4 regions of the Microbulbifer celer genome follow, and region 4 is predicted to be linked to each of the others. Evidence: predicted binding sites of a transcription regulator. Region 4 holds the regulator's gene; each other region holds the start of a gene.
What was found. Region 4 encodes LexA, which represses DNA repair genes until DNA is damaged. Its sites were predicted from a motif close to ACTGTNTNTANANACAGT; they were not measured.
Positions count from the first base shown of each region.

Region 1: the regulator LexA is predicted to act here: its motif matches at 1,978-1,995, upstream of LPW13_RS08395 (ATP-dependent helicase).
Region 2: the regulator LexA is predicted to act here: its motif matches at 1,678-1,695, upstream of recA (recombinase RecA).
Region 3: the regulator LexA is predicted to act here: its motif matches at 1,485-1,502, upstream of LPW13_RS06150 (YebG family protein).

Region 1 is NZ_CP087715.1:1,999,922-2,003,006, reverse strand. Features, by position in the region: gene LPW13_RS08395 (ATP-dependent helicase) at 1-1,953, opposite strand, end outside; gene LPW13_RS08390 (SulP family inorganic anion transporter) at 2,061-3,085, opposite strand, start outside.
Region 2 is NZ_CP087715.1:944,079-947,163, forward strand. Features, by position in the region: gene LPW13_RS03715 (metallophosphoesterase family protein) at 1-984, shown strand, start outside; gene LPW13_RS03720 (CinA family protein) at 1,105-1,611, shown strand; gene recA (recombinase RecA) at 1,765-2,799, shown strand; gene LPW13_RS03730 (regulatory protein RecX) at 2,802-3,085, shown strand, end outside.
Region 3 is NZ_CP087715.1:1,468,187-1,471,271, forward strand. Features, by position in the region: gene LPW13_RS06140 (amidohydrolase family protein) at 1-469, shown strand, start outside; gene LPW13_RS06145 (MAPEG family protein) at 561-953, shown strand; gene LPW13_RS06150 (YebG family protein) at 1,081-1,413, opposite strand; gene LPW13_RS06155 (LysE family translocator) at 1,578-2,207, opposite strand; gene LPW13_RS06160 (DUF924 family protein) at 2,235-2,858, opposite strand.
Region 4 is NZ_CP087715.1:1,884,986-1,888,070, reverse strand. Features, by position in the region: gene topA (type I DNA topoisomerase) at 1-135, shown strand, start outside; gene LPW13_RS07925 (DUF6586 family protein) at 135-662, shown strand; gene LPW13_RS07920 (hypothetical protein) at 749-1,006, shown strand; gene lexA (transcriptional repressor LexA) at 1,154-1,762, opposite strand; gene LPW13_RS07910 (LOG family protein) at 1,942-2,583, shown strand; gene LPW13_RS07905 (DUF6763 family protein) at 2,691-3,026, opposite strand.

The DNA.
Region 1 (3,085 bases), 110 kb from region 4:
CTCTACGGGAAGGCGCTTCTCTGGTTGTGATCCGGGGCGCTCCGCGGTGGTTTTCGGAGTGAGCAGGTACAGGCGCTTGCGTGCCCGGGTCATGGCCACATACATCAGGCGGCGCTCGCTTTCGGTGGAGGCCGGGGTAGAGAAATCCCGCTGGGGTTGATACGGCATATTCTGGTCGGTGAGGGAGGGGATTATGACCTGATCCCATTCCAGTCCCTTGGCCTGATGCATGGTGGTTATCTGGATTGCATCGGAGGGAGTGTTGTCGCTGGTCTTTTCCTGTTGCTGGTGTTGTTCCTGTAATTGCTGTAGATGCTCCAGGGTTTCCTTCGGCGGCATTCTCAGCCCATCCAGATACTGGCAGAAGGCGAGAATGGTCTGCTGCCGTTCTTCTCCTTGCTGGCGATTGAAGGCGTCTTCGGCAATGCCGCTCAGATAGTCCAGGTCGCTCAGCTGTCGTCGCAATAGCTCGCCGCCATGACCGCGCCATTTTTCCACCTGCGTCAGCAATTCCGCCCGCTGTCGTAAACGTTTGTACTGGGGCTTGCTCAGGGATTCCGGGGCCAGTTGCATCATTGCCTTACCCCAGCCGCTCTTTTGTTCTGCCAGCCTGTCGCACAACGGCTCAAGGACTGCGCGGGCAATCCGGATATGCGGTGCCGTAAGCCATTCATACAGTCCCTTGCTGCGACGCTGTTGTGGTAGTTCCGCGAAGCGTCCGGCGGCTATATTCAGGCTCCAGAACAGCGGTCGCAACTCTCGTCTTGAGAGTACCGTGTTGCGGCTGCCAGAGCGGTAAGGAACATGGTTGGCCAGCAGTGCCAGTTCCAGCGGTGCGGCCAGTGACCAGAGGCGTACCAGCACGGCAATTTCTGATAGTGCATGCCCCTCGCGCTGGCAGTGGCGCACCTGTTCAACCAGCCACTTTCCTTCGTTGTCGGTGGCCACTTGCTGAATATCGGTTTCCGCCTCACGCCTGCCGGAAACACACAGCATGTCTGCGCGCTCGCGGTTGTTCTGGATGAAGTGGTTTGCGGCCAATGACAGGGTGTGTCCGTAGCGGAAAGTTTGGCTCAGGCGATAGACATTGGACGGCGGGAAGTCGCCGTCAAATAGTCGCAGCAAAAAAGCCGGCCGCGAGCCCCGCCACTCGTAAATGGTCTGATCGGGATCGCCAATGGCGATAACGTTGCCGGATTTCCCATAAATCACTCGCAATAGAAAGTGCTGGATCTCATTGATGTCCTGGTATTCATCGACCAGGATATCTTCATAGAAGCTACCGTAGGATTCGGCGATATCCGGGCGCATACTGAACACCATTGCCGGATCGTAAATCAGGTCTGCGTAGGTAACCGCACTCTGTTCCTGACGCCAGCGCTCGAACTGGCGGAACACTTTAAGGAAATACATATAGCGATCGTCGAGGCCGAGTTGCTCAAACGCGCTGAGATCTCCGGTGAGAATGGTTTTGGTATAGTCGATAAAAAATTCAGCGGCTTCTGTTTCCGATTGTTTGCGTGCACGGATATCTTCAAGTTCTTCCGGTGGTGCACAAGCCTCGATCGCTTTCCAGATCTGTAACTGGACCAGGGACTGCGGCAGGGGAGTAAGATTGGCCTGTGCAATATGACCGCGGCGCATCATGCGCTGGTAAAGGCGGTACCCGAGGCTGTGAAATGTCTGCACGCCGAGCCCCGCGTGCGGATTGCCGGTGTCGGCATCTGCGCACAGTTGCTGCAGGCGCTTGCTGAAGTCTTCGCGCGCACTGCGGTTGTACATCACTACCAGCATCCGGCCGGGATCTGTTCCCGCCGCCAACCGGTTTTTAATGTAGTGCAGTAGCGCGGTGGTCTTGCCGGAGCCGGCGACGGCAATGATCTTGGCATGTCCACCGGCATGGTTGGCAATCGCCTGTTGTTCTTCCGTAAGGGTGGACTCGCTGCCTGACATGGTTTGCCCGTACCGCTTCCAAATACTGGATATTTTGCCAGTATCCGGCCGGGGGGTACAGTCGTGCAGCAAAACAGCTGTTCTGTGGCGCGGGTTATGAGGGGCTGCTAAGTCGCAGTGTCGGCTGCGGCAGCGGGATCTTCCCCGTGCAGCAGCGCCAGCTCCGCGATGTATGCCGAGAGGAAGATGCGCCCGGTCAGTTTCTCCAGCAGTTTTGATCGGCTCAGACGGTCCAGTACCGGTCCTTTCACTTCCGCCATATGCAGGCGGATATCTCGACTTCTCAGGTCCTTGTTGATCTGATGCAGCCGCTCCAGCGCGGTTCCGTCGATACGGCTGACAGAGGACAGTATCAGTACTAGTTCCCTGGTGGCCGGATGCCGTTTGAGCTCACTGAGGAGGCGGTCCTCCACTGCGCTGATATTGTTGAAGAACAGGCTTTCATCGATGCGAAGAAAAAGCAGATCACTCTGGGTCTCCACATCGTGGCGCAGCACATTGCGAAAATGCTCGGTACCGGGCACCCGCCCCACCACCGCAATGTGCGGCCGACTGCTGCGCCAGATCAAGGTGGCAAAAGACAATCCGATGCCTAGGGCGATACCGACCTCTACACCAAAAAGCAGTACCCCGGCAAACGTGCAGGCCATGGCGATGCCATCCGTGCGGTCATAGCGCCAGTTGTGAATGAAGCCGCGAAAATCAAACAGCCCTGCGGCGGCGACGATGATGATAGCGGCCAACACGGTGAGTGGTAATTTGCTGAAGAGGTCAGTGAGGTACAGCAGTATCGGAATCATCAAAAGCGCTGCCAAGACCCCCGCCAGCGGGGAGACCGCTCCGGCTTCCGCATTGACAGCGGTACGAGAAAAGCTGCCGGCTACTGGAAGCCCTCCGGAGATTGCGCTGGTGATATTCGCTGCGCCGAGCCCCAGCAGCTCTCCATCAGCATTGAGCCGCTCGCCGCGGCGGGCCGCCAACGACTGGGCAATGGACAGACTCTCAACAAACCCCAGCAGCGCAATAATCAGTGCTGGCAGCAGTAACTGATAGATCAGCCCGCCGTCGAACCCGGGCAGAATAAGCTTGGGCAGCCCTGAGGGGATATTCCCGACGATGACGAGTTTGTCTT
Region 2 (3,085 bases), 940 kb from region 4:
CAAGAATTCATCCGACGATTGTTGGGCTCGGTGTTTTCCAATGAGTATCGTAAGAACTGGCGCGGTGGTTTGCGGGAAGTATTGCGCACAGGTGCCAGCTACTTTCTCGCCGGGGATCATGAATTCTGGAACGATTATCCCAATCGGCCGGGTTTTCTGCGCAGTCTCCGTAACCCGGTACTGCACGATACCTGGCAGCGGTTGGCGAGAGAGCTGTTTCGCGCCTACCAGCAGCCGGATGGAGTCCCCTCGGCGCAATTTGATGTGGGGAATGAATTGAGCTTCTTTGCTCTGGATACCCGCCTCAGCCGGGGGGCAGGGCGCGATAGTGGCATGACCGACGATCGGTCTCTTGCGGACTGCAAAGCCTGGCTGGCGGGGTTGCAGAGCCCCGGTGTGCTGGTCTTGCCGGCACCGCTGGTAACACCCTGGCAATTTCGGCGCCGCTGGAGTCTGAGGGCGTTGAAAGTGAAGTACGGCTGGGGGGACCACGCACTGACCGATACCGGCCAGTACGCGGAGTTGGTTCAGGCACTGAACGACTGTGCTCAGGATGTGATGATTCTGGCAGGAGACGTGCACTTTAGTCGTCTCGCGACAATGCATCTCAATGGCAAATCGTTGGTGGAGGTGGTCTCCTCTCCCCTGGCCTGTCTACCAAGCGCCACCACCGGGCCGAAGCAGCCGGTGACACATTTCCCGCCCCGACCGGTGGGAAACATCAGCACTCCGGTGCAGTATGCCGAGGCGGGAAGGCTGGCACGAGATTTCCCATGCAAGGCGACCGTGCATAATTTCGTGACTGTCCGTTTTGCCCGGGCGAAAAACGCCGTGGAGGCGCAGGTGACCTGCTGGGACCTCAGCGATCGCAGCGCCGAGGCTTCGCCGGCGGTTGACTGGCAGCGGACAATCGAATTGCGGCGTCGCGGGATGAATGTGGCTTCCGGTGTACCCGCTGCCAGTCCGGAAGAAGAGTCTGCGTGAGCGCCTGACGGCCATTGACGGTTTTGTTAGGCTGGCCGGCTGCGGGACCTCGGCCATGATTATGCTTTCGTATAGGGAATTGAAGAAAGTGCAGAAAGGTACACAAGCGGGAGAGCGTCTGTGAGTGATGACATGTTGGCGTTGGCGGAGCGTCTCGGCGCCGCCCTGCAGCAATGCAAGTGGCAGGTGACAGCCGCCGAGTCCTGTACCGGCGGCGCCGTTGCCGCGGCAATCACCGCTGTTCCGGGTGCTTCGGCCTGGTTTGAGGGCTCCGTGGTGAGCTACTCCAATCGAATCAAGCATGAAGTGCTGGGTGTCGACTCCACAGATCTGTCGCGCCTGGGCGCCGTCAGCGAACCGGTGGTGCGACAGATGGCGGTGGGGGTCCTCAACCGCTTCGATGCCAACCTGGCAGTAGCGGTCAGCGGTATCGCCGGCCCCGATGGGGGCACTGAAGACAAACCTGTGGGCACGGTATGGATCGCCTGGGCCCACGGTGAGGGGCAGGAACCGGTAACGGTGGATGCCCGCTGTATACAGTTCAGCGGCGATCGCCACGAGGTTCAGTCGCAGACGGTGGCGGAGGCATTGCGGGGATTGCTCTCCATCGCCGAGAGTCACCTGTAACGGGAGGCTGCCTGTAAGCGGTTCCTCCGTGCCAGCTGGGACACCGGTGACGACGAATCCCGGATTACTGGTTGCTTATACAGTGATTTTTCTCTAAGCTTCCCCGCAATCAACAATATTTACCCAGTCAATTTCAAGTACACGGGAAGGGTCATGGATTCCAACAAAGACAAGGCTTTAAACGCGGCGCTGTCTCAGATCGAGCGCCAGTTCGGTAAAGGCACCGTCATGCGCATGGGGGACAAGGAGCGCGTGCGTATCCCTGCGATCTCCACCGGCTCCCTGGGGCTGGATGTCGCTCTCGGCATTGGCGGCCTGCCCCGTGGCCGTATCGTTGAAATCTATGGCCCGGAATCCTCTGGTAAAACCACACTGACCCTGCAGGTGATCGCCGAAGCTCAGCGCAAGGGCGGCACCTGTGCTTTCGTGGATGCGGAGCACGCGCTCGACCCGGAGTATGCGGAGAAACTGGGGGTAAACGTTGACGAGTTGATCGTTTCCCAGCCGGATACCGGTGAGCAGGCGCTGGAAGTGGCGGATATGCTGGTACGTTCCGGTGCGGTTGACGTACTGGTCGTCGACTCCGTGGCGGCACTGACGCCGCGTGCGGAAATTGAAGGCGAGATGGGGGATTCCCACGTCGGTCTGCAGGCCCGCCTGATGTCCCAGGCCCTGCGTAAACTGACCGGCAACATCAAGAATACCAACACCCTGTGTGTATTCATTAACCAGATCCGTATGAAGATCGGTGTGATGTTTGGCTCTCCGGAAACCACTACCGGTGGTAACGCGCTCAAGTTCTACTCCTCGGTGCGTCTGGATATCCGTCGCATCGGCTCTGTAAAGGAAGGCGATGAGGTCGTGGGTAACGAAACCCGCGTGAAAGTGGTCAAGAACAAGGTGGCACCGCCATTCAAACAGACCGAGTTCCAGATCATGTACGGTCAGGGTATCAACCTGTTGGGGGAGATCGTCGACTATGGCGTCAAGCTGGGGTTGGTGGACAAGGCCGGTGCCTGGTACAGCTACAAGGGCGACAAGATCGGTCAGGGCAAGGCGAATGCCGTCAAATTCCTGAAAGAAAATGTGGATCTCCGCAACGAGATCGAAGGCCAGCTGCGCGCCCAGTTGCTGGGTGATCTGGTGCCGCCGAAAGAAGAAGAGGCCGTCGAGGCTGCGGAAGACTGATTTTGTCTCTGCCCCCAGATTCCTTTTCTGGTTCTCAAGCCGGTTGTGTCACAGCACAGCCGGCGGAATCACTCGAGGCCCCTTGCCAAGCTACCGGTCTTGAGGCCCCCCATGAGTCCAGCTCGTCCGAGCGCGCTCAGCAAGATCAGGCGCTGTTTAGCGCAGCGTTGGATCTCCTCTCCCGGCGGGAATACTCCTGCTACGAACTGCGGCAAAAGTTGGATGCTCGCTTTCCCGAAGCGGATTTCGAAAAAGCATTTTTGCGTCTGCAGGAACTCAACTACCA
Region 3 (3,085 bases), 420 kb from region 4:
GATGGTGGCGGAACAACTGGCCGCGGCCGGTGTTCCCGTCGTGCTGGACCCGTTGCGGAACAGTCCCGACGCATTCGAGCGGCTTGGCGCCCGCCTCGAAAACCCGGCATTACTACAAAAAGCCGGTGTTACGATATTGATCGGCAGCCCCGGCTACGCCGGTACGCACAATAGCTATCTCTCTCGTCAGGGGGCGGGAAATGCTGTGGCCTACGGGCTGCCCTATGATGAGGCGCTAAAGGCTGTGTCGGTCAATATTGCGCGCGCTTTCGGGTTCGATGGTGGTGTGATCGCGCCGGGTGCGGTGGCTGATATCGTGATCTGGAGCGGCGACCCGCTGGAAGTTACTTCCCATCCGGAAGTGGTGCTGATTGATGGGGCAACGCAATCGCTGGTTACCCGCTCCACACGATTGAGAGACCGCTATCTGCATCCGAAACCTGGACACGAACACGGGTACAGTTATTGAGCGCCTGAGTGGGCCATGCGCATGTTGCAGCATTTTACGCACGGCCCACCAGGCAATATAAATTCAGAAGTAAACCGTTGAAGGAATGATGATGTTGGCAATAAAAGTGACCGCGTTGTATGCGGGAATCTGCGCACTATTGGTGATCGCGCTGGCCTACCGGGTGGTGGCTTTTCGGCGTGGAGAAAAGGTGGGTCTCGGTAGTGGCGGGCACCACATGGGGCAGGTGGCGGTCCGGGCCCACGCCAATGCCATTGAATATGTGCCGCTCGCACTCATCCTGATGATGATTGCGGAAATCAACGGGCTAAGCGCTGTCTGGTTACACTGCCTTGGTGCAACGTTTGTGCTGGCCCGCCTGATGCACGCGGTCGGCCTGGTGTCGGGGAAAGGTGGGTATCATCCGGGGCGTTTTGGCGGCACTGCGCTGAGTTGGCTGGTTATTTTGATTCTTGCGGTGATCAATATTGTTTCGGCACTCTAAGTTTCGACCCTATAAAAAGGCCGAAACAAAAAAAGCCCGGTGAACCGGGCAGAGTACAGGGATGGAATCTTAGGTGGGTCAATCTTCTATTGGAGAGAAATCGTGACCCACCTGATATCACTGCGAATTACTGGTTCGCAGCGAGTGGGGTAACCTGGTCATCCTCACTTTCTGGAGCGGCTTCTTCTGATGCCTTGCTCGCCGGAGTGTCATTTTCTTCGTCGCTCTCCAGCAGAACGTCTGGCTTGCCTTTGCAGGCCTTGGCCAGCGCGTCGCGGCGCTTGGCCAGCATCAAACCGATATTTTCGCTGGCTTCTTCAGAGACACCTTCAACATGCCGCTCAATCAGGGCGGTAATATTGGCGGCCAGCTCCAGCATCTTGTCGTGTTCTTCAGCGTCTTTCTTGTTATCGAACATGGCTCCGTCTCTGTCGCATTTCCAAACGGCTACTACCGCCATAACGGCCTCCTGTATCTACGAGTACTATGTGTACCGCTTATTGCTTGGTTGTTGTGTTTAGTGGTTTTTTGTATGTATGAATATACAGTACTGGTAAGCGTGTTCGCTGTCAACGAGCACTGATCAATTGCGTACCGCCGGGTGCGCATCTCAAGGCGCCCAACTTACAGGCTCCACAGCAGGCGCAGGGCGAGGCCGATCAGCAGTACACCGAATATCCGCTGCAGCCAGGGGCGCCAGGAGCCGGTAGTGAGTCCACGCCGGCTACCGTAGATCACCACCAGGGCCACGATGAGATACCAGGCGGTGTCGATGGTGGCTGCCAGCACAGCCATGGAGATCTTGGTGGCCAGGGCCTGCTCATTGGAGACAAACTGACTGAACAGGGCACCAAAGAAAAGCGCGACCTTGGGATTGAAAAAGGCAATGCCGAAGCCCTGCAGCGCCGCTTTGCCGACGCTCAAGGAGGCTGTCGAGGCTTGTTTTGATTGGGACTCTCCCGGCTGGGGGGCACCGGCGTGTCGCAAGGCCTGAACCCCCAGATAGGCGAGAAACAGCGCGCCGGCCCACTGCAGACCGTTGAAGAGCATCGGTGTCTGGGTGATCACGACGGCGAGGCCAAGGGCGGTCAGTAGGGCATAGATCCCGATGCCCAGGCCATGGGCGATGGCACTGGCCAGCCCCTGATAGAGCCCCGCGCTGGCGCTGCGCAGGACGATCAGCAGGCTGGGGCCCGGTGTCATGGCGCCCAGAGCGCAGATGCCGGCCAGTGACAGCCACTCAATCCAATACATTGTTTACTGCTCTTGTAATGCTATTGCTCAAAAACCGCCGCCGTTGTCCAGCCACTCCTGCTCCTCGCCACTGCTGTCGCGTGCCAGAGCCGCGTTGCGGTGAGGAAAGCGGCCGAAGCGCTCGATGACATCGCGGTGGGAAACGGCGAAGCCGTAGTAACTGCGCGCGCGCTTGGCGTCGGCAGATGATACCCCCTGGTCCTCGCTGAAGTCCTGTTGCAGCTGGCTGAAATAGGTGACGGACTGTGCCTGTACCTCTGGCAGCTCCGAGTGCTCCAGCGGCATGCCGAGAAAAGCCCGTTGATCGAGACCGAAGCCGGTCTGCAGGTTGTCGCGGATCATCGCCTGACTGGTCGACAGGGCGAGTGGGTCTCCGGCGAAGGCGCGCTCGCTGCCGCGATATATATTGCGGGTGAATTGGTCACACACGAGGATCAGCGCCAACTGCTCTGCTGGAGATTGTTGCCAGTGATCGAGGCCACCCGCCAGGGCGATGTCTACCGTGTGGCCAAACCGGGTGCGGATTTCCTCGTCGAAACCGTCTCCACCATTGAACCAGCGGCCAATCTGCTGAGGGGAAGAGGCGTGGTCGGGACTGTGACCACCAAACCAGAAGGTCAGTACCGCATCGGGTGTTGCGACTTGAGACATATCCGCTCCTTGCTGTCGTCGGCCACAGGGTGTTGAGTGTTGGGCCGTCGATAAATTCTTATTCGGGTTGCATCCATTTAGGCTTCCCGTGTCGTCCATCTGGGAAAGGGAAGCAGGAAAGAGCCTACCTGTCGGGCGCTCCCGATGCGAATTTCCTGATGATTTTCCTGAAGCATGTGATCAAAAAAGGTACAATCGAGTGGAGACCTGTACCGGGACTGCTTGAT
Region 4 (3,085 bases):
GCCAAGAAAAAGCCCGCAGCGAAAAAAGCGCCCGCAGCGAAAAAGAAGGCCGCTGCTAAAAAGGCACCCGCCAAGAAGAAAGCGGCCGCTAAAAAAGCACCGGCCAACAAGAGCACCACTACCCGGAAATCCTGATGAGTAACCCCTATACCGGCACAGTGGCTTCCGCGGTGCGCAAAAGCCAGCTGTTGCTGGCTTCTGCCTCAACACTGCAGGAAGCCTCGGGCGCAGGCAATATGCTTGAGCGCCAGGCGCTCATAGAGGGGGCCGTACTGCAGTTGTGGCGGGCATTCAGGGCTTTTCTCGCGGAGCAGTCCCATCAGCTTCAATTGGGTGTAGAGCCGGAAACTGCGCGGGACCTGGGGCGTTACGCCGAGGCCGCCAACAAAGTCAGTGCTGAGGTCACGGAACTGTGCAACCTGGCTGACAATCCTGACAGCTGGGTGGTTGCGCTGCAGTCCGCCTGGCGGGGGTTGTTAATACCCGGGCAATCCCCGCTCACTGCGGCAGGAGCCCAGAGATCGTCAGCGGTTAATCTGATTCCGATGGCGGAACTCAGGGACGATCCGGCAGCAGCGTTGACCGCTGAGTCTGTCCTGGAATGGCAGCAGGCACTCATCGAGCTGGTGACTCGTCAGCGCGCTCAGGGGCAGGAGTGGTGAAACGGCAACGGTCGCCGGCGCGCGACTGATCCCGTTCCCACCCTGTGTTACACTGCGCGCAAATCCCGCTGTAACTGGAGAAGTGAATGTCCACCGAGACCTACGAGATCATCGAGTTGTCCAATGGCGACGTGGCCCTGCGCCGTGCCGGCCACAAGGAAGACCCGTTGGTGCGTATCCAGTTCTCTGAGGAAAGCCTGCATTTTCTGCGCGAGCACAAAATTGCCATCGCTCGTGCCATGCTGGAAGCCGGGATCGAGGCCGTGCAGGATATCGGGGCCCTCGAAGCAGACGCTTTCGAGGAAGACGAGGCGGTAGACGTGACCGAGCACACCATTCACTGAACAGGTTTGACTCACTGAGCAAACTTGGATGTGAAAGCGGCAATTCGCAGTATGTCAGAACCAAAAACAGGGCCATCGGGCCCTGTTTTTGGTTGTGGTGTCAGAGGGAGAATCCGACGTTTAGTGTCTTAGTCCGGCCACATCGTATCAGTCGGCGTGTTGGCGAATCACGCCGACCGCCAATCCTTCGATGGCGAAGTTCTTGTCTCGCATATCCACCTGAATGACGTCAAAATCCTCGTTTTCCGGCAGTAACTGCACCGTTGCCTGATTGCCGCGGCGACGGAAGCGTTTGACCGTTACTTCATCTTCAATCCGCGCAACCACAATCTGGCCGTTGCGAATGTTCTCGGTGCGTTGTACCGCCAGCAGGTCACCGTCGAAAATGCCCGCATCCTTCATGCTCATACCGTGTACGCGCAACAGGTAATCCGCAGGGGGGTGGAAGAACTCTGCGGGAATCTCGCAATATTCCTCGATATTCTCTTCCGCCAGTATCGGGTTCCCCGCGGCAACGCGGCCGACGATGGGTAAGCCGCTCTGGTAGTCGGGAATGCGAATGCCCCGGGAGGCGCCGGCCACCATTTCGATAGCGCCTTTACGGGCCAGTGCCTTGAGGTGCTCTTCCGCCGCATTGGGGGAGCGGAAGCCCAGTTCCTGGGCAATTTCTGCGCGCGTCGGCGGGTACCCGGTGTCATCCAGGTAGGATTTGATCAGCTCGAGTACCTGAGTCTGGCGCGGAGTGAGATTCGTCATGGGCTTTCCTGTTGTCTGTATTTATATACAGTTGCTGGGATTATATACAGATTTGGTGTGTCTGCAATTCTCCAGCTGTATTTTTTACAGCTGCTAGACTTATAGGGGAGTCCCACTCCCAATTTGCACAATAAAAGTGATGATGAATTTGAGAGTGCGGCATATAAAGGAGAAGGCATATGCTGGATGCAAAAATGCCGGAAGCGTGGCGAGTGCTGCGCATTCAATCAGAACTGGTGGATGGTATTGAACGCCTGATCACGTTGAAGGGTGCGGTAACGGTTTTCGGCAGTGCGCGTTTCCAGGAGGAGGCGCCGGAATATCAGGAGGCGATGCACCTCGGAGAGTTGTTGGCCGGAGAGGGCGTGCCCGTGATCACTGGCGGTGGCCCTGGCCTGATGGAAGCGTGTAATCGCGGTGCATTTTCTCAGGCAGGTTCATCCATCGGGCTGAATATCGAGTTACCCTTCGAGCAGATTCCCAACGCCTACCTGGATATCAGTCTGAACTTTCGATATTTCTTTGTCCGCAAGTTCATGTTTGTGAAGCACGCGGTGGGCTTCATCGCACTGCCCGGTGGTTACGGTACCCTGGACGAACTGTTTGAAGCCCTTACACTCGTTCAAACACAAAAGGTGAGGCGATTCCCCATCGTGCTGGTAGGGAAGCGTTACTGGGCAGGATTGAAAGACTGGCTGCTCAATACCGTGCTTGAGTGTGAGTGCATAGACGCCGCCGATCTCGATCTGTTCTATCTGGTGGACACGGTCGACGAGGCTGCCGAAATCATTATCGAGTTCACCCGGGAAAAGAACGGGTAGATTGTTCGATACCTTTCCCTGGTATTTGGCCCCGCTCCTGGCGGGTCGCAGTGACTGATGGTGATAACCAATCTCTAGTGATAGCCCGTCACGTCGACTCGGCCGGCTTAATCGTCGAACTCGTCAGTGCCGGGAAAACTCTCGCCCTCGAGCTTATCGATGGCGCTGCGAGCGGAGTTGAAGATCGGACTGCGATAGCCGGTATCCTCCTCATCCTGCATTTCTTCTGCCACGGTGCCATAGCCGGCGTTCGGGTCCTCCGGTGCGGCGGCGCCAATCACCGGTAACTGCGGCCAGCTGTCGTAGTCGATTTCGCTCAGGGCGCCATCACTGTATTGAATTTCAATCGCTCGGCCGGGTTGATCCAGCGCTACGACTTCAAATACTTCACCGCTTTCAAAGTTCTCAAACCATCCGCCGATTTCCGGTGCAATTCTGGCCATGGGGTTTCTCCTGTATCTTCGGGAGAACGGCTTCCTGTCGCTCATTGTCATCATCTTGA